Regions from separate parts of the Photobacterium swingsii genome, predicted to be linked through region 2. Evidence: predicted binding sites of a transcription regulator. Region 2 holds the regulator's gene; each other region holds the start of a gene.
The links. The regulator PurR, encoded in region 2, represses purine synthesis genes. The targets are predictions, from matches to a motif close to TNANGNAAACGTTTNCNTNA.
Positions count from the first base shown of each region.

Region 1: purL (phosphoribosylformylglycinamidine synthase) is a predicted target of PurR. The motif match lies at 3,854-3,873, and genes of this name have one in related genera.
Region 3: OCU77_RS07600 (inosine/guanosine kinase) is a predicted target of PurR. The motif match lies at 4,618-4,637, and genes of this name have one in related genera.

Region 1 covers NZ_AP024852.1:2,941,053-2,948,184, reverse strand. The annotation lists gene OCU77_RS13390 (LysR substrate-binding domain-containing protein) at 1-624, shown strand, start outside; gene tadA (tRNA adenosine(34) deaminase TadA) at 736-1,203, shown strand; gene OCU77_RS13380 (VOC family protein) at 1,226-1,621, shown strand; gene OCU77_RS13375 (hypothetical protein) at 1,731-1,886, opposite strand; gene mltF (membrane-bound lytic murein transglycosylase MltF) at 2,132-3,646, opposite strand; gene purL (phosphoribosylformylglycinamidine synthase) at 4,053-7,132, shown strand, end outside.
Region 2 covers NZ_AP024852.1:2,180,212-2,187,343, forward strand. The annotation lists gene OCU77_RS10130 (FecCD family ABC transporter permease) at 1-416, shown strand, start outside; gene OCU77_RS10135 (heme ABC transporter ATP-binding protein) at 416-1,219, shown strand; gene purR (HTH-type transcriptional repressor PurR) at 1,546-2,550, shown strand; cyclic di-GMP riboswitch class I at 2,828-2,932, shown strand; gene OCU77_RS10145 (TfoX/Sxy family DNA transformation protein) at 3,059-3,649, shown strand; gene OCU77_RS10150 (hypothetical protein) at 3,971-4,363, shown strand; gene OCU77_RS10155 (carboxymuconolactone decarboxylase family protein) at 4,507-5,133, shown strand; gene lpdA (dihydrolipoyl dehydrogenase) at 5,144-7,132, shown strand, end outside.
Region 3 covers NZ_AP024852.1:1,614,236-1,621,367, reverse strand. The annotation lists gene OCU77_RS07625 (chitinase) at 1-860, opposite strand, end outside; gene OCU77_RS07620 (hypothetical protein) at 1,281-1,637, shown strand; gene OCU77_RS07615 (DUF411 domain-containing protein) at 1,859-2,302, shown strand; gene OCU77_RS07610 (hypothetical protein) at 2,390-3,364, opposite strand; gene OCU77_RS07605 (DUF2786 domain-containing protein) at 3,543-4,238, shown strand; gene OCU77_RS07600 (inosine/guanosine kinase) at 4,696-6,000, shown strand; gene hrpA (ATP-dependent RNA helicase HrpA) at 6,156-7,132, opposite strand, start outside.

The DNA.
Region 1 (7,132 bases), 760 kb from region 2:
ATCACCAGCTTACGTGATAAACCACAAGGACTGGTTAAACTAACGGCACCAGTTACCTACGGCGAGCAGTTCATCATGCCACTGGTTAACGACTTTCAGCAGCTATACCCTGATGTATCTATCAATGTCGATTTGACCAACCAGCAAATAGATTTAGTTGAAGCTGGCTATGATTTAGCGATTCGATTAGGTCGACTATCCAGCTCGACCATGATGGCGAAGCGTTTAACAACGCGTACCCAGTTTGTGTGTGGTTCACCTGATTATTTGACTAAGTATGGTATACCGCATTCGCTGTCTGAGTTGCACCAGCACAACTGTTTAGTGGGGAATCACGATCATTGGCGTTTTCAGGATCAGGGAAAAGAGAAGTCGATCAAAGTGGACGGTAGCTTACGTTGCAATAGTGGCTATGGTTTATTAGACGCAGTACGTAAAGGTCTCGGACTTACCCAGCTTCCTGATTACTATGTTAGCGAAGACTTAGCCGAAGGTAACCTAGTGGCGGTACTGACGCAGTATCAAGAGCCTGAAGAGGGGATCTGGGCGCTTTATCCACATAACCGCCACTTATCACCTAAGGTGAGGATGCTGGTGGATTATCTCGCGCAACAGCTGGGTTAACTATATAATCCAGCACCCAACAATGCCTGTAAGATGAGAGAGACTGTGACTGAGCAAGAACCTAACCAGAATCCGGAGCAGAACCTGACTCAGAGTCAAGATGAGCTGTACATGCGACGTGCCATAGAGCTAGCGGGTAATGCCGAAGCTGAGGGTGAAGTGCCTGTGGGCGCTGTGGTCGTATTGGATGGTCAGGTGATAGGTGAAGGTTGGAATCGATCCATTGGCCAGCACGATGCGACTGCGCATGCCGAGATCATGGCATTACGCCAAGCAGGTAAAGTCGTACAGAACTACCGTCTGCTTGATGCTGTGATGTATGTTACGTTAGAACCTTGCCCTATGTGTGCTGGTGCGATGGTGCACTGCCGAATTGGTAAGGTGATATACGGTGCCCCCGATCTTAAAACTGGGGCTGCAGGCAGTATTATGAATTTGCTGAGTTACGAGCAAGTGAATCATCATGTGATGTGCGAATCGGGCTTATTGGAGCAAGAATGCCGAGCGCAATTACAAGCTTTCTTTAAACGCCGTCGCGCGGAAAAAAAAGCGGAAAAGCAAGCACGTCGAGCGCAGTGAGATAAAAAATAGAAGGCGCATTATGAAGCAGCAACAAATAGGCAATGTGGCATTAGTGGTTGATAATTATGATGATGCGATTGCTTTTTATACTCAAAAGCTGGGTTTTGAGTTAATTGAAGATACCGATCTTGGTGGTGGAAAGCGCTGGGTACAAGTGAGTCCGCCAAATTCAAACGGTACGAATTTATTGCTGGCGCAAGCGAGTACAGATGAGCAACGTCAGTCTGTGGGTAACCAAACGGGTGGACGCGTGTTCTTGTTTTTACAAACGAATGATTTTTGGCGTGATCACCAAGCGATGCAGCAGCAAGGGGTTAAATTTAACGAGGCACCTCGTGTAGAAGAATACGGCACTGTGGCGGTATTTGAAGATCTGTATGGTAATAAATGGGATCTTTTGCAACTTAACCGTTAAGTCGCAATTGTTTTAAATAGGGTCTCAAATGCCCTTTCAAAAAGAGAAAGCTCGCATGTACAAACCAATGCGAGCTTTTTTATTTGTGTTCATTTGGGTAACTCAAAACTTATGCCATATCATTAAGCTGCGTTAACGTAAAACTACGTTGGCGCCATAATATTTTACGTCGAATATTGACGCTCAATCGCTTACGTCGAGTGGCCGCTGATGTCATTCTTTTATTAAAAGCGGTAGAGGCTGATTTTCGTTTAAATAATTTCATATTTTCTCCCTGTGCTTGAGCACATCGTATCTTGCTTAATTTTACTCTTTCGTACGTAGCAAGAGAGGATAGGGATCGAAAACCCTAGTGTTAGCTCTCATTATTTATCACACCAAGTGTGAGGCTGCTGCTAAATTGAACAATGTCATTGTTTAAAACTAACAGCATTAATGCGGTTGGATTAATAAAAAAGCCTGTTGATTAACAGGCTTTTAGAGGTTTACTGTTCAGCGTGAGCCCCGTTGTTACTGGGCTGGTTTGCCATTGCTCGATACTGGCTCTGCTGCAACGCCTTCACTTAACACTCCAGCTTGTTTTTGTGGAGCTTGAATAATTTGCAATCCATCAACGTTGGCAACACCTTCATCGTTAACCGGTTGGCTGTGTGCCTGTTCGTAACCAATGATACTTTGATAGTAGCGACGAATGTTCTCTACGTAATTGAGTGCTTCATCGCCACGAGCATAGCCATAGCGGGTTTGGCTGTAGTACTTACGTTGACGAAGTAATGGTAAGCGCTGCTTTACATCACTCCATGCATCAGGGTTACCACCTTGCTTTTTGGTTAAGCGACGGGCATCCATCATGTGGCCAAAGCCGACATTGTAAGAAGCGAGGGCAAACCACACTTTTTCATGCTCTTCGATGCTGTCTGGCACGCGTGCAATCATCTTGCGTAAATAGGCGCTGCCGCCACGAATGCTTTGTTCGGGATCCAAGCGGTTATTAACACCAACGGATTTGGCTGTTGGCAGCGTTAGCATCATCATGCCACGCACACCTGTTGGCGATACTGCGCGAGGGTTCCAGTGGGATTCTTGGTAAGACAAGGCTGCTAATAGCCGCCAGTCAAATTCGTTGGAATATTGCTTAAAGAGTGCTTCCCAGCGAGGTAACTTTTTCTCTATGGCTCGTAAGAATGCACGGGTGTCAACATAATCAAATGAATCCACATGGCCGAAGTATTTCTCTTCTAGGTTTGCCAGTTCGCCGCTCTGCTGGATATCGCCAAAAAACTCAATCAGTAGTGCATACAGGCTGTCGTTAGGCGATTGATTGACAAACCATGCAATGGGTTCGTCTTCGGTTAGTTCCATCGCAATAGCTATATCAGGGTGAATACGCTGCAGCAAAGCGACATCGACTGAGTCAGCCACGGTGAAGTCGAGTTCCCCCGTTGCAACAAGCCGTAGTAGTTCATCACTGTCTGTGTCGTCAGAGGCTTCCCACGCTAAATCTGGGTATAACTCTTTTAATTGCAGTAAGCGTTTTTCATGGCTTGAACCTTTGACTATTTTTAAGCTTCCCTTATTCAATGCGAGATCGCTGGGCTTACGTGGGCGCCAATTGCCTTTTTTATATACAACGACTTGGCTAGCAAAATAGTAAGCAGGTGCCGCTTTGAATGCCTCGATACGATCAGGGGTAATGGTGAGTCCTGCCGCAATGATATCGACATCGTGACGTTTTAACGCAGGGAAAAGCCCAGAGAGGGTGAACATAGGTTGCATTTCAAGCTTAACCCCCAGCTTTTTGGCAAAGCGCTGGGCGAGTTCGTAATCAAGACCTGTCGGGCCATCACTACCGATATAGTAAGAAAGCTGATTATTCAGCGTGCCAACACGAAGCACACCGCTTTCGCGGATACGCTCTAAATCGTCTTGAGGTTGGCTTTGCCATTTACATCCGCTGAGTCCGAGACAGGCTAGGGTAACTAGCAGCAAGGTTTTGAAGCGGATACTGAATGAATGACTGTTCAAATATACATGCTCATCGTTATAGTTTGGTGTTCTTTATACCAAATGACGACGAATCCTCAAAGTAACCTGATAGTAATCATCTGCTCAATACCGCATTTAAGATAGCCGGCGAAGTGCATATGTGTGAACGGTTTTGTGGCAAGTATGCTACGGAAATGATCGAAAAATGCTTTTTTTATGCTGAAACACCGCATGAATGAAAAAAAAACACGCAAACGGTTGCGTCAGGTGTTACGTCACCAAACAATTTCCCTTATACTACGCCCAAACATGAGCCATACACCTCGAAACTTGAGTCGTGTAAGTGCTGAAAAAGGTGACATTGATGTGGTTATCGAGCATTTAATGTTGAGATAACCAGATCAATATCACCTTCATTCAACTGCTAATCGAGAGTCGTTCGCACATGGAAATTTTGCGTGGTTCACCCGCACTATCTGAGTTTCGCGTTAATAAGCTATTAGAGCGTTGTCGCGAATTAGGTCTGCCTGTGACTGGCATCTATGCCGAGTTCATGCACTTCGCTGATTTATCAGCGCCTCTTACTGCTGACGAGCAAAGCAAGCTTGCGAGCTTGCTGACCTACGGTCCAACGATTGCCGAGCATGAGCCAGTTGGCACTTTGCTGCTGGTAACGCCACGCCCTGGCACTATCTCGCCATGGTCTTCTAAATCTACTGATATCGCTCGCAACTGTGGCTTAACACATGTTAAGCGTTTAGAGCGTGGTACGGCATATTACGTAGAAACCACTGCAACATTAACGGATGAACATCTTGCTGAGCTAAAAGGCTTGATCCACGACCGCATGATGGAAGTGGTTTTCGGTGAGTTTGAAGCCGCACAAGCTTTGTTTGTTCAAGCTGAGCCTGCGCCAGTGAAATCTGTTGATATTCTTGCTGGTGGCCGTCAAGCCCTTGAAGAAGCTAACGTAACATTGGGTTTAGCATTAGCAGAAGACGAAATTGACTACTTAGTAGAAAACTTCACTAAGTTAGGTCGTAATCCAAATGACATTGAACTCATGATGTTTGCTCAAGCAAACTCAGAGCACTGCCGTCATAAAATCTTTAATGCTGACTGGACGATCGACGGTGTCGAACAAGAAAAGTCATTGTTCAAGATGATCAAAAACACCTACGAGAAGAACCACGATTACGTGCTGTCTGCTTACAAAGATAATGCAGCGGTAATGGAAGGCTCTGAAGTTGGTCGTTTCTTCCCAAATCCAGAATCTCGCCAATATAACTACCATCAAGAAGCGGCACATATCTTGATGAAAGTAGAAACGCATAACCACCCAACGGCGATTTCACCTTGGCCGGGCGCATCAACAGGTTCAGGCGGTGAAATCCGTGATGAAGGCGCAACGGGGATTGGTGGTAAACCTAAAGCGGGTTTGGTTGGTTTTACCGTTTCTAACTTGCGCGTACCTGGCTTTGAACAGCCTTGGGAAACGGATTTTGGTAAGCCGGGTCGTATTGTTAATGCATTAGATATTATGCTTGAAGGCCCGCTGGGTGGCGCGGCATTCAATAACGAATTTGGTCGCCCAAACCTATTGGGTTATTTCCGTACTTACGAAGAAAAAGTAACGTCTCACAATGGCGAAGAAGTTCGTGGCTACCACAAACCAATCATGATTGCGGGTGGTATGGGTAATATCCGTGCCGAGCATGTTCAGAAGAAAGAGATCCCTGTTGGTGCGAAGCTTATCGTGCTTGGTGGTCCTGCGATGAACATCGGTCTGGGTGGTGGTGCTGCTTCATCAATGGCATCTGGTCAGTCGGCAGAAGATTTAGATTTTGCTTCAGTACAGCGTGAAAACCCAGAAATGGAACGTCGTTGTCAGGAAGTGATCGACCGTTGTTGGCAGATGGGGGAAAACAACCCAATCGCCTTTATCCACGATGTGGGTGCAGGCGGTATCTCAAATGCATTGCCTGAGTTGGTCGATGATGGTGAGCGTGGCGGTAAATTCCAGCTACGTGATGTGCCAAATGACGAACCCGGTATGAGCCCGCTAGAGATCTGGTGTAACGAATCACAAGAACGCTATGTGATGGCCATCGCGCCAGAAAACATGGCTGCTTTCGATGCAATTTGTAAGCGTGAGCGCGCGCCGTACGCCGTAGTTGGTGAAGCGACTGAAGAGCGTCACCTAACGCTAGAAGATAGCCATTTCGACGATACGCCAATTGATATGCCAATGGATATCCTATTGGGCAAAGCGCCGAAAATGCACCGCGATGTGAAAACGCAAAAAGTGCAAGGACAAGCTATCGACCGCTCAAGCATTGATTTAGAAGAAGCGACTCAACGCGTACTTCGTTTGCCTGCGGTTGCAGAAAAAACATTCCTTATTACCATTGGTGACCGAACTGTTACTGGCCTCGTTGCTCGTGACCAAATGGTGGGTCCATGGCAGGTGCCTGTAGCTAACTGTGCAGTAACGGCTGCAAGTTACGATACTTACCATGGTGAAGCGATGTCTATGGGTGAACGTACACCGGTTGCATTGCTTGATTTTGGTGCATCAGCGCGTTTAGCTGTCGGTGAAGCGATCACTAACATCGCAAGTGCTGATATCGGTGATATGAAGCGTATTAACCTATCGGCTAACTGGATGTCACCAGCGGGTCATCCAGGTGAAGATGCAGGTCTGTACGAAGCAGTGAAAGCGGTTGGTGAAGAGCTGTGTCCCGCACTTGGTCTAACGATTCCAGTGGGTAAAGACTCGATGTCGATGAAAACCCAGTGGGAACAAGACGGTGAACACAAAGAAGTGACATCACCGCTATCGCTAGTGATTACTGCTTTCGGTCGTGTTGAAGATGTACGTAAAACCGTTACGCCTCAGCTGCGAACAGATAAAGGTGATTCAAGCCTAGTGCTTATCGATTTAGGTTGTGGTCAAAACCGCCTAGGTGCGACGGCTCTAGCGCAAGTTTACAAGCAACTTGGCGATAAGCCAGCAGACGTTGATAGCCCTGAGTTACTAAAAGGTTTCTTCACTGCTGTTCAGCAGCTAGTGCGTGATGAGCAAGTATTGGCCTACCATGACCGTGGTGATGGTGGCTTATACGTGACGCTAGCCGAAATGGCGTTTGCGGGTCACACTGGTGTCGAAGTTGATTTGAACACCACTGATGGCGATGCGTGTGAAGATGTGCTGGCAACCCTATTCAACGAGGAGTTGGGTGCGGTGCTACAGGTTCGCACTGAAGATTTAGACGCAGTACTCGCTGTGTTGGCTGCAAACGGCTTAGAAGCATGTAGCCACATTATTGGTACTGTGGTTGACGAAGACATTGTTCGCATCTGGAATGGTAACGACCAAGTGCTAGAGCAAAGCCGTACTGAACTTCGTACGATTTGGGCGGAAACAACGTACCAAATGCAAGCGATGCGTGATAACCCTGCGGGTGCATTGCAAGAGTTTGAAGCGAAGAAAGACAACAGCGACCCAGGTCTAAACACTAAGCT
Region 2 (7,132 bases):
TAGCCTTTACAACCTTAGGCATTCTAATGTGGGTCTTCGATCGTCAAGCAAATGCCTTAAATGCCTTTTTACTTGGTGAAGCAGAGGCCAAACACATGGGTGTTAATGTGCAGGCGCTCAAGCGTAGCTTAATTTTGCTCTGTGCTGCAGGTGTTGGTGTCTGCGTATCCCTCACTGGTGTTATTGGATTTGTCGGCCTAATCATTCCACACTTAGGCCGCATGCTTTCAGGCCCTAACCATAAAACATTGCTACCTCTATCGGCGTTATTGGGTGCTTTGATTTTATTAGTTGCAGATATGATTGCCCGCGTTATAGCCGCCCCTGCCGAACTGCCTGTCGGCATCATTACCGCTATTTTAGGTGCGCCATTCTTCATTATGTTATTGGTTAAACAAAAAGGACGCCTGTCATGATGGCTGGTTTTTCATCTTCTCGATTTCAATCCCAGGATAAGATCGCAATTGCAGCAAAAGGATTGCATTTAGGCCTAGGCGGCAAGACCTTACTTGATAACTTTGATATAGAAATCAAACATGGTGAAGTCACGGCGTTACTTGGTCCAAATGGCGCTGGGAAGAGTACGTTACTAAAAGTGCTTTGTGGTGAATTAGATGCAGGTGGTGACATTAGCATTCAGGGGAAAACCCATGCTCAGTGGTCAGCGAAAGAATTGGCGAAGTATTTAGCTGTTTTACCACAGCACAGTAGTTTAAGTTTTGCTTTTACTGCCCAAGAAGTGGCTGAATTAGGCGCTTTACCGCTGGATCTCACTCGCGCACAGGCCAGCAAAACAGCGGCCAGTATGATGGAAAAGACAGAGGTGACGGCCCTATCAAACCGTCTATATCCCTCGCTATCTGGTGGCGAGAAGCAACGGGTCCATTTTGCTCGCGTACTTACCCAGCTTAGCGAAGCCAAGGAAAATGCAATTTTGATGCTCGATGAACCAACGTCAGCACTCGATTTAGCGCATCAACATAAAACATTGCAGCTTGCGCAAAGCATGGCAAAAGAAGGGGCTGCCGTTATCATTGTTTTGCATGATCTTAATCTTGCGGCACAATATGCCGACCGTTTGGTGATAGTGAACGAGGGAAAAATACAAGCTGATGGTGATGCTTGGCAGGCACTTGAGCCTAAAAATATTGAACGTGTTTACGGTTGGCCAGTAACCATCACTGAGCATCCAAGCTTACAACACCCGATAATTCTATAGCGTCTGGTTATGTAATCTCTATAATGCACACATAAATGCATACTGATGCATCAAATTTTACTCAGTTTACATTGTTTATGTTGATGTTTATCAAGTATTGCCATCTTGAGAGACAGAAACGTTGCACTGTGCGCTACACTCAGTAAAATGTGAACGCAAGCGATTAACAATGTAACGCTACCGAATCCATAAAAGCCGCTCATCTGAGAAGCGGCTTTTAACGTTTATACAAGGTCTCAAGCAGCACGTAGCACTCAATATGCAAGAGTAAGCACAGTGCTTGGCTTAGAAAGATCCTCTTTATTCCAATTATTAGAAGAATAAATATGGCAACGATTAAAGATGTTGCACGTATGGCTGGTGTTTCAACAACAACAGTCTCTCACGTGATAAATAAAACACGCTTCGTCGCAGAAGCAACGCAAAAGAAAGTGTTAACGGCTGTTGATGAACTTAACTACGCCCCAAGTGCTGTTGCTCGCAGCCTGAAATGTAACACTACGCGCACTATTGGTATGTTGGTGACTAAATCAACCAACCCCTTCTTCGCCGAAGTTGTACATGGTGTTGAAGAATACTGCTACAAAGAAGGCTATACCCTCATTCTGTGTAACACAGAAGGTAACCTTTCTAAGCAGCGCGATTACCTACGCATGCTAGCAGAAAAGCGCGTTGATGGCTTAATGGTGATGTGTTCAGACCTCGATCAACGTCTGTTAGATTTGCTAGAGCGTCAAAACGATCTACCTATGGTAGTGATGGACTGGGGTCCAGAAAGCCCACACACGGATAAAATCCAAGATAACGCAGCAATTGGTGGCTATGTTGCTATCAAACACTTTATTGAGAATGGCCATACCAAAATCGGTTGCCTATCTGGACACAATGAGAAGTCAACCTGTCGTGAGCGTCTAAAAGGCTTCCAAAAGGCCATGGACGAAGCAAATCTATCAGTGAATGAAGATTGGGTCATCGAAGGTGACTTCGAATGTGAAACGGCCGTTAAAGCCGCAGAACAGTTCATCGCAATGAAAGAACGTCCGACTGCTATATTCTGTTTTAATGACATTATGGCAATGGCGATGATCAGTACTTTTGTTCAACATGGAATTCGTGTTCCTGAAGATATCTCGATTATTGGTTACGATAATATCGAACTCGCGCCTTTCTTCTCGCCTCCATTAACAACAATCCACCAGCCTAAACGCCGTTTAGGCAAAACTGCGATTGAAATCTTAATGGAGCGTGTGAAAGACAAAAAACACGAAAACCGCATTTTCGAAATGTCGCCTGAATTAGTAGTGCGTAAATCCGTTCATAAACTGAATTAATTATTCGCTTTACGCATAAAAATTGAATAGCCGACGGTATCTAACCGTCGGCTTTTTTTTGCGTTAACATGCGGTTAAATCTTCCTTTTTTACATAAATATTTAATATGTAACAATAATATTACTTTTGAATTTCAAATAAATATCTTTCATTTGCTAAGATATTCATTTCATTCCTGAATATTCTCTCTCCACAGAACAGTAATAATTGAAGCAATATCACATTTCACCCAGCCCAGGGTAAACGCTTTTCTGCTATTTACGATATGCTTATTACGTCACGAACAGGGCAAACCATTTGAAAAAGTGGGACGCAAAGCTTCCGGCCTAACAGAGTGTTATTCGATAAACATTAACACTTTCAAGGTAGCGGGGTTACCGATGGATTTAACGCAAAACCTGCTTTTGGGTTTGACATGCTTTTGACATACATTAAGTGTGCTTTGCTAACCTAAACTCCTCGCTTATATGTTAGGTGACTCCCAAGATTTATTTCACCGAGAAGTCGCATGGATAAACCAATACTTAAAGACACCCTAAAATTATTCGATTGTTTTGGCAGTGTTAAATCACGATCAATGTTTGGCGGTTTTGGCATTTTTGCAGGCGAAACAATGTTTGCTCTGGTGGTAAAAAACAAATTACACCTCCGCGCTAATGCAAAAAACATTGAAGTATTTAAAGAAGCCAATCTATCACCTTATGTTTACGAGAAACGCGGTTTTCCCGTAGTAACTAAACATTTTGCTATTCCTGATATCTGGTGGAATACACCAGAAATGATTATTGAATACGCACAAGGCTCACTAGAAGGTGCGAAGAACGACAAAGAAACAAAAAGCAAAATTGGCCCATCTCGCATTAAAGATTTGCCAAATTTACGATTAGCCAATGAGCGCATGCTAAAAAAAGTGGGTATTGATACTGTCGAGAAGCTTGTTGAGGTCGGCGCTATCGACGCATACAAAGCATTACTCGATACGCATGATAATAATCTCAACATTGAGTTGCTTTGGGCTTTAGAAGGCGCGATCAGCGGCAGACACTGGTCTGTAATCAGTGAAACCAGACGTGGTGAATTGTTAGGTTTGTTACCCTAGGGAGTCGGGTGAACAACGACACTTTTGCTACAATAAGAACGAGGCTGATGCCTCGTTTTTTGTTGCTTTAGCCCACCCAATGTCAGGATTACGTCAAAGATTGACTCTACTCACAAATACTGTTCACAAAAGCATCAGTTAACTTTTAATCCCCCCCTAAATAAGTAAAATAACCGCTGCTGGCGGTGTGAAAACCGTCAATTTTTTGTTTTCAACTACTTATGGTAACTGTTGCAGTTAAATCGACGTCAATAATATGTCGTCACTATAGCGACCATAACTAACTTGCGGTCTTTGAGATTGCTAAAAAGTGAGGCCAGTATGCTCTGTTCAAAGCCTTTTCCTGGGCAAGCAGACCACATATTTAAGGATAAATTTTGCAAATGGCCGAAACTCCTCCGCGCCTTTGTTATTCTTAGCCTACTCCCCCCTGCCTTTGTAATGCTACTTGTTTCTCAGCAACTCGCTCCCCTTGATGTGCTTATCGACATATTTACCCTAGTCGGTGGCTTTAATGTCATTCTAGTCATTTGGGGAGGATTACTAAAAATCCGGGCACGTAAATATTGGTACCGTAATTACCATATCGGCAAAACGCTGGTACTGGCTTGCCTACCAATTCTGGCATCAGCCTATATCGCTTTTTCAGAAATCCCCGATAACCGCGTTGTGCAGCAAGAACGTAGCCGTGCTGTTGAAGTCGCCATTAATTAGCCGTTCGTTCAAAATACGCGCAATTAATCACGATTTTCAATTTTTTCCTAATTAATTGAAATATTTGCGCCCTTGGTTGGGTCTCCTTTATTACCTTGGTATAGCATTGGTGCTATATCATGTGTTCATAAGGAAACGACGCAGTGCGCCTCGCGAAAAAAAACAAATATTCAATCTTTGTCCGCCCATTACTTTGGCTACAAAAACGTAATTTCGGCGCAGAACTCAACCCGTCTTTACTTTGGGGACGCCGCCCGCCACTCTTTTGGTTGGTCGCTGGATTTTTTGGCTACCTAGATCGCCGCCATTCACCACTTTCACCGGTTACACGATCTTTGGTTTGTGTCCGCGTTTCACAACTAAACGATTGTGAATTTTGCGTCGATGCTAACGGAATGCGTCTAGCCGAGCGTTGCGATTCTGTTGAAAAGATCAAAGCCCTTTCTCAATGGCAACAAAACAGCGCCCTATTCACTGACGAAGAAATCGCAGTGCTGCATTATGTTGAAGCGATGACCATTACAGGGCAAAAAGTCACAGAAGACATGCTATCTGATCTACAGCAATGGTTTAACGAAGATAGCCTAGTAGAACTTACTGCCCTGATCGCCTTCCAAAACCTATCTGCCAAATTTAATACCGCGCTTGATGTACCTGCACAAGGGTTTTGCTCTGTGCCGACAACATCAGCACTTAAAAGCACCGCTACTGCCGATGAACCAGACACCTCATCGGCTCAGCAGCAAGAACCACCACAGAGTAAATCGTAGGAGTTATCTCATGGATAGAAAGAAACTACTGCTCATTACCGTCATTGCCGCGCTTATTGGAAGTTGGTTCCTGTTCGACTTGGGTCAGTACTTCACCTTAGAGCAAGCAAAGGCACAACAAGTCGCGCTGCAAGACACGATAGCTGCACGTCCCTTCTTTGCGAGTTTAGTGTACTTTGCTATTTATATCGTTGTAACAGCACTCTCCTTACCCGGTGCTGCAATTATGACGCTACTTGGCGCGGCATTATTTGGTTTTTGGTGGAGTCTAATCCTAGTCTCGTTCGCAAGTACTATTGGTGCAACACTCGCTTTCCTATTTAGCCGCTATATTCTTCGCGACTGGGTACAGGCGAAATTCGGCCATCGTCTTGCGCCTATCAATGCTGGCATTAAAAAAGACGGTGCTTTTTATCTATTCACACTCAGATTAATCCCAGTGTTCCCATTCTTTCTGGTGAACCTATTAATGGGGTTAACGCCACTATCAACCAAACTCTTTTACTTAGTCAGCCAAATCGGGATGCTGGCCGGTACTGCTGTGTATATCAACGCAGGTACACAACTTGGTGAAATCGAATCGCTCGGTGGCATCATTTCAGCTCCCGTGCTTATTTCTCTCGCGCTATTAGGGATTTTTCCACTGGTCGCAAAATTTGTCATGGGCCTTATCGAGCAGCGCCGCGTATATGCTGACTGGACACCGCCTGAAAAATTCGATCAAAACATGGTCGTCATTGGGGCGGGTGCAGGTGGCTTAGTCAGCGCCTATATTGCAGCTGCAGTAAAAGCAAAAGTGACCTTAATTGAGCGCCATAAGATGGGTGGTGATTGCTTAAATACAGGCTGTGTGCCCTCTAAGGCTGTTATCCGCGCGGCACATGCCATGTCGGAAATTACCCGAGCGAAGGAATTCGGTATTACCACTGGTGGTGTAAGCGTCAATTTTGAGCAGGTCATGGCGCGCGTTCATACAGTCATCGATAAAATTGAACCTCACGATTCTGTTGAGCGATATTCGTCGCTAGGTGTGAATTGTGTCTCTGGTGAAGCGCGTATTTTGTCGCCATGGGAAGTTGAAGTAAACGGTGAGCGTATGACTACCCGCAACATAGTGATTGCGACAGGTGCTCGCCCACTAGTTCCTAATATTCCCGGACTTCAAGATGTTAGCTACCTGACCTCTGACACTATTTGGCAGCTAAAAGAACAACCTAAGAGACTTCTGGTACTGGGGGGCGGCCCGATTGGCTGTGAACTCGCACAAAGCTTCCAACGGCTTGGTAGTCACGTAACCTTGGTCGAAATGGTTGACCAACTACTTATCCGCGAAGATGCTGATGCCGCAGAGCTCGTCCATAGCAAATTACAAAGCGACGGTGTTGAGGTCAAACTTAACCACAAAGCCCTACGCTTCGAGTCCATCGAACAAAGTGACGGTTCCCGTATCCAGCGCGCTTACCTTGAGCATCAAGGGCAAACTGTTACCACTGACTTTGACTATGTCATGCTTGCACTAGGACGTGTTGCTAACGTACAGGGTTTTGGCTTAGAAGAACTCGGCATCACCACCAACGAGCGCGGCACAGTAGAAGTGAACGACTACCTGCAAACCAAATACCGCAATATTTTTGCTGTTGGCGACGTTGCAGGGCCTTTTCAACTAACTCACGCTGCTGCGCATCAGGCATGGTATGCCGCTGTGAATGGGTTATTTGGGCAATTTAAAAAATTCAAAGCTGATTACTCAGTACTGCCTGCTGCCACCTACACATCGCCTGAGCTTGCTCGTGTGGGGATTAATGAAAAAGAAGCCAAAGCACAAGGTCTTCAATACCAAGTTATTACTTACGGTATTGATGATTTAGATAGGGCTATTACTGATGGGGAAGATTACGGCTTTATCAAAGTCATTACCCCTAAAGGCAAAGATACCATCTTAGGTGCAACTATCGTCGGGAGTAACGCAGGCGAAATGTTAGCCGAGTTTACTTTAGCA
Region 3 (7,132 bases), 570 kb from region 2:
TGTGAAGGTATCCAAGTACGATCAATAACATGCAGCATGGCTGGTTTAGGCGCTTGAGGTGTTAAGAAAAACCAAATGGCAGAAGCGAGATTAAGCCAAGAGTCGGCAACCAAGCCAGGATTATTCAAGAGTACACTTGCATCCCCATCATACATAACTTCAGAGAATGCGCCGTAGTTAAAATGATAAGAGAGCTGTTTAGCACCGCGTCCAAAGTACCCTTGCCCAGCAGCACATGGCCATTTTTTATTTTGCCAATCATTCTGACCACAGCCTGTGGTATAACCCACTTGACCTTCTGACCACCCCATCTCACGCACATGCACAAGCGCTTGCTGCCATTCTTCCAGCCCCAAAGGGTTATCCCAATGGTTGTCTTTCGCTATGTGCCCACCAGTTTCTTGGGCAAAGTGTGCGAAGGCCGTTACGATAGACTTCTTACAAATAGCATCTGCGTTTCGGCCATCAGTATAATCACCACAAAATGCGGGGAATTTACCTATCGCACGTAGGAAGCGAGTATAGGTATATTCTGGCGCAGCCATCTTGGTTAGGAAATCCCACTCCGCATAAGGAAAAACACGCTCAGCACGCTTAACGTTAACAGGGTTAGTTGCTAAGCCAGGCTCAATCGCTTCCACTTGCACATTTGGCAGTGTTCGGAGTGCTTGCGCCCATACCCCATACATAGGGTCCGCCGTTTTCGTCTTTTCGACCGCTTCAACATCGGCGCGCGAAATAATATAACCAGTTGGATTAAGGGGATCAGGTTGGATATTCATTGCATGAGCACTTGCGATTAAGCTACTTGCAACGAGGCTACAACCCACTAACAGGGTAAGATGTTTCAGTTTAGTCATTAGAATAAATCCTTTTTATATAGACGCTGTATTTAAGTGATACTTAGAATCTATGTCGTTACATGTCGGAAAAACAAAGAGATATAGCTAGCCAAACTGCAATAAAAACACTTATATTTTTCTAACATTTACTAAGGATAAATCGCTATTACGCCACTTGATTATAAACACGAAAAAAGAAAGTCATTCTTAGAACGACATCTGAACAATTACTGTCGCCTAGTTGGAAATTACAGTAGAGAATGGAATCGCGGTCAGAGTTCACTTGCGTCTCGCTAAGGTAAAATAAACCAGCTACAAGACAAGTCGAACAGCCTAAGGATGAGGTCGTTATCAATTTTAATCATAATTATCTTTCTAAACATAAAAACACACGTATAATTCACTGTATTCAATCACCATTATTTACAGGAGCGTAATATGAAACAGTTTAACCGTTTCATATGCCAGTGGGTTATCGCAGCCCTACTGCTTACCTTCTTGCCACTATCGGCAAGTGCTTCTGTAATGGCTGACAACTCTTCCCTCACACATACTATGGAGAACTGTTGTAGCTCAGAAATGATGCAACAATCTCACTGTATGTCGATGCAAGGCGATGGTGATTCAAAAACAACTTGCCAAAGCAGTGATTGTCATTCAACAACCGCATCTGCCATTTTATTTGTTCATCAATTAACTATGTCGACAATGCCAGACAGCCATAATTATGGTGACCCTGTCAGTCAACTGTTTGACTATTCTGAACGTATTTTAAGGCCTCCTGTTCAAGCATAAATCAATCTGTACCTAGGGCTGCTGTGCTTTTTGTCATAGCAAGCTTGCTACATGCCATTCAACTATGGCCGTATCTCATTGATTTACACACCCTCTATTCAGTAAAAGCAAATAGAGGTCTTGAATATATTAACCTGTTCTATTCATTCGCGAAGCAAAGCCTTGTGCAATACATACAAGCCTCGTTTACTCACAATAGAATGGGAACTTTAGGAGTTACCATGAAATTTTCACGTTTAGTTGCCCTATCACTGCTTACTTTTAGCTCTTTCTCAATGGCCAAAGCAATTCAAGGCACAAACTATCAATCACCGTATTGTGGCTGTTGTGGCGCATGGGTTGAGCATATGGAAGAAAATGGCTTTGACTTAGATGTAGTAAAAACAGCTGAAATGACACCCATTAAAATTAAGCTCGGCTTACAGCCTGAACTTGCGTCATGCCATACAGCCCAAATCGACGGTTATACCTTTGAAGGTCATGTGCCAGCTGAAGACATTAAACGCTTTTTAGCAGAAAAACCGCAGCGCATGATTGGTCTAACCGTACCAGGCATGCCTATTGGTTCACCTGGTATGGAGCAAGGCGATACCAAACAAGCATTTGAAGTATTAGCATTCGATAAGAATGGTAGAACCATGGTTTGGTCACGCTACAACCAATAAACGACACATAAAGACAGTTAGTCATACGACAACGCCCAGCAATACTGGGCGTTTTACTATTCTTCTACTATCTATTAAACCGCCATACTACAAACGCGCAAATAGCTCACGATTTGGATCTTCCTGCTCTGCCCATAAAGGATCAGTTTCCCGCTTTTCTAAGTAGATCTGTAAGCCATTAAAATAGGTGAAAGCGACCATTTCTGAGTCTTTTGCAAAGTGCTCGAAAAATGCATCTTCTTGAACGGCAAGTTTGTGCAAGGTGTCAATCCCTCGCTCCAGTGCCCATTGAATCGCATAAGCTGAAATTTGTGTCCGATACAAAATCAAATCATGGATCTCACTTATCGAAAATTCGCGTGATCGCGTCGACGTAACAGCAGGACTATCCACCATTGACTCGTTGACGGCTTCTTCTGCAAGAAGCGCTTTTAAGCTATCTAAACTGGCTGCAATTTGTGCATCAGAATACCCATAAGACGTTTTACAAAAACGTAAAGCATAGGCCATTTTACTGCGGCCAACTAACTCAACAACTTTCTCTAAATAAGGTTGAGGAATGCCATGTTTCAATGCTAACTGCTGCACAGCATGATTTAACCCTGTGTAACAAATGCCGTCAAATTCAAACTGGAAAACATTGGTCATGCCAGCAACAGGAATACCATCAATGCTAACCGGCCATCCCTGATAATTAACCCGCTCTTTCGCGATCTCGAACATCGCCCATGCACTTTCACGAAAGCCCTCTAAGGCTTTACCTTCAAATTCGCAATCTTCTAACTCTTCTTTTGTCCAATTCACGCCAATCTGTAGATGTTTTGCATAACGCTTATGCAACTGCTCTTTCACTTTATCGCGCAATAAATCTAAGCTACTCACCTTGATTGATTTACAGCTAGTGAAACATTCTTGGCAGCATGGCAACATCAAAGGGTGAGCTTGATGCTCGTAATTAGGCGATGGCATAAACCCATATGATTCAAAATAAGGCTCACCACAGAACCAGCAGGTGTGACGATAGTTGAAGGGTACATCGATTGACTGATAAAGGTCTGTCATAGGAATATCTGCACTTATGCCATTGGCGGTATGTAACGTTATAAACGCATTATGCTCAGCCTTCTTGTTTTCCTCAAGTTTATGAAGGCAGCCTCCTCCTCTTAGACGAAAATTTTCTCTGAAATTTCATTCAAAAACAGTTAAAATACGTCCCCCGTTTTATAGTGAGTGTGATTGAATGTCTGAAAATAAGCGAAAAGCACTGAAAAAAATTGCTAAATGCTTAGAGCTTGGTAACTCTGCTAACGTCAACGAGGCCGCACAAGCCATTCGCATGGCTCACCGCTTGATGTTGAAATACGGCTTAGACAAAGACGATGTTGAATTCATCAAAATGGGTAAAACCAAAAGTAAAACCCTGCTACCAAGTGAAGTTAGCCCACAGATTCTTAAGATCATCCGTGGCATTAACCGCCGTTTTGGCGTGGAATGTGTGTTAACAAACTATAAAGGGCTTAAAGAAGCAGAATTTATCGGTGTTGCTGAACGCGCAATTTTCGCAGCATTTGCATTTGATATTGTCTACCGTGAAATGAACCAACAAACGGGACAATTTCGTAATAGCTTTGCAGGTACAGGTGCAAGTTCGAGTGAAGTTACACGCCGTGTATCATCATTTCTTGCTGGCTGGTTAGAGGGTGCATTAGAAAAACTTCCCGTGCTAAGTTCTAATGATGACCATGAAGAACGCCTGACCAACTACATAGATAAAGAATTCGCAAACATCGATCGCGAAACTTTCAAGCAACAGCTTCAAGAAGCGATGAAAGGCATCACCGATGACTATGAAAAAGGCATGAAAAAAGGCCGTAGTATCTCGGTAAACCGCCCTGTCGATGGTAGTCGACCTGCTGAGAAATTGTTACTCGACTAACTTTGCCCATCCTATGAATGATTGCCTGTGCGACAAGCTGGCTCAGGTGATCATTTCTTCTCTTTGCTCTCCTTGACCTATCTCCCCCTGACTCTACCCTCTTCATTTCTTTTTCTTTTTCTTTTTCTTTTTCTTTTTCTTTTTCTTTTTGCCCATTAACATGATTCTATTTTCCGCAAGAATAAAACAACATACGCCAAATTAGCTCTCATAAAGAATGTCGTCCCGAATTCAACCAATGCGTAGATAAATAAGAGTAACCTCCAGCTACAGAGTAAATTTGAAGGACTATCATGCTCCGTTTTTCGCTCAAAGAACCAAAAACGTGACCAGTGTCGATTAAAAAAGAGCCGTAAGGCACCTTTTTGTCATTAGTTTGTGATGAAAACGGTTGTTTCTTTTATTTCTGTGGTAGAATCAAATCAAAATCCCCTAAACAAATAGCCTTTACTACAGCATGAAATTTCCTGGTCAGCGTAAGTCTAAGCATTACTTCCCAGTCAATGCCCGCGATCCATTAATGGCTCAAATTCAACAAGAAAATCCACTTGCTCGCGCTCACATTGTAGGCGTCGGTCAGACCATTGTTGATATTGAAGCACGTGTTGATGACGAGTTTCTGGCTCGCCATTCTCTGAGTAAAGGACACTCGCTTGTTCTTGACCAAGATAAAGCTGAACTGCTTTACGAAGAACTGAAAGAGCGAAACCTGATCAGCCACGAGTACCCTGGCGATACTATAGGTAATACCCTACATAACTACTCTGTATTGGCAGACGATAAGTCAATTTTACTGGGTGTAATGAGCAAAGATCTAAAAATTGGTTCTTACGCTTACCGCTACCTATGTAATACATCTAGCCGTATGGACTTAGATTTCTTACAGCCTGTCGATGGTCCAATCGGCCGCTGCTACACCCTTATCACTGAAGATGGCGAACGTACGTTTGCGATCAACGAAGGTGATATGAACCAACTTCGTCCAGATAGCATCCCTGAGTGCGCATTTGAAAATGCGGCAGCTTTAGTGCTTTCATCTTACCTTGTGCGCGGTAAACCAACCGACCCAATGAAAGATGCCGCATTACGTGCTATCGAATTTGCTAAAAAACACAACGTCCCTGTCGTTCTTACACTTGGCACGAAATACGTGATCGAAGATAAGAAAGAATGGTGGATTGAGTTCTTAAAAGAGCACGTTACTTGTGTAGCAATGAACGAAGAAGAAGGTGAAGCCCTAACAGGTGAGAAAGATCCACTATTAGCTGCTGACAAAGCACTTGAGTGGGTTGATATGGTGCTATGTACTGCTGGCCCTGTTGGCTTGTACATGGCTGGCTACACTGAAGACGAATTAAAGCGTGAGTCTACTCACCCGCTTCTTCCTGGCCAAATTGCCGAATTCAACAAATACGAATTTAGCCGTCCTATGCGTAAATCAGATTGTGTGAAACCACTACGTGTTTACTCACACATTGCACCTTACCTAGGTGGCCCTGTTGAAATCAAAAACACCAATGGTGCTGGTGATGCTGCGCTATCTGCATTACTGCACGATATGTCTGCTAACGGCTTCCACAAAGCGAACGTGCCAAATTCGTCTAAGCACCAAGCAGAGTTCTTGTCTTACTCGTCATTCTCACAAATCTGTCGCTACTCTAACCGTGTAAGCTACGAAGTGCTAACACAGCACGCTCCTCGCCTATCACGTGGTCTACCAGAGCGTGAAGACTGTCTGAAAGAAGATTACTGGGAACGTTAATTCCCACTTCTTAGCAAGATCATCAATAGACTAAAAACGGAGCTCAGGCTCCGTTTTTTGTTTTGGCTGCGCATCAATATTAGCCAATAAAAAACCGAAGCCTTATTACTAAGACTTCGGTTCTTGTTTTTTATTGTCCGCGTTTTAGTTTCGCATTAACACTCGTTAATTGCGTTACGCACACGCTTATCAGAGACTGGGTAAGGTGTCCCTAACTGCTGAGCAAAGTAGCTTACACGCAGCTCTTCAATCATCCAGCGAATCTCTTTCACTGGCTCTGGTACTGGTTGCCCTTTTGGAATCTTGTTCAGTAGTTCTTTGTAGTCACTCACAACTGACTCAATCTTCAAAATATGAACACGATCTTTATTTGGATCGATCGGCAACTTCTCCATACGACGTTCAATCGCACGCATGTAACGAAGAATATCTGGCAAACGTTTCCAACCACACTCAGTGGCAAAGCCTTTAAAGATTAAGCCATCAATTTGTGCTTTTATATCTGATAAAGCAAACGCCATTGTCAGATCAACGCGACCTTTTAAGCGCTTATTGATAGAGAAAGCCGTGGTAAGAATTTCTTCCACTTGCTTGGCGACATCCACAACTGTATCGCCAAGTTCAGCACGAATAAACTCTTTGGTAGCTTCAAATTTCTCCGACTCCCAAACTAATCCGCCTTGTTGCTCTAGCAGCTTATCAATACCACATGCAATACAGTCATCAATTAAATCTAACACGCGCCCGTAAGGGTTAAAATACAAACCTAACTTTGATTTATTCGGTAAGTTTGCATGTAAGTATTTAATCGGCGAAGGCACATTCAGTAACACCAAACGGCGCAAACCTTGCTGCATAACCGTTTGCTGTTCTTCCTGAGTTTCGAACAGCTTAATGCCAACCGAGTCTTTGTTATCAACCAATGCAGGGAAGGCTTTCACTTCAAAGCCACCACGTTTTTGCTGGTAACGCTCAGGTAGCGTGCCAAAACTCCAGGTTTTCAGGCCTTCTTGCTCAATATCATCATCTGCCACTTGCGACAGTGTTTCTTGCACCTTGTCTTTCAAGCTTTCTTTCAACCCGAACAAGTCTTTGCTCTCTTTTAGTTTACGATTGCGGTGATCAACACTGC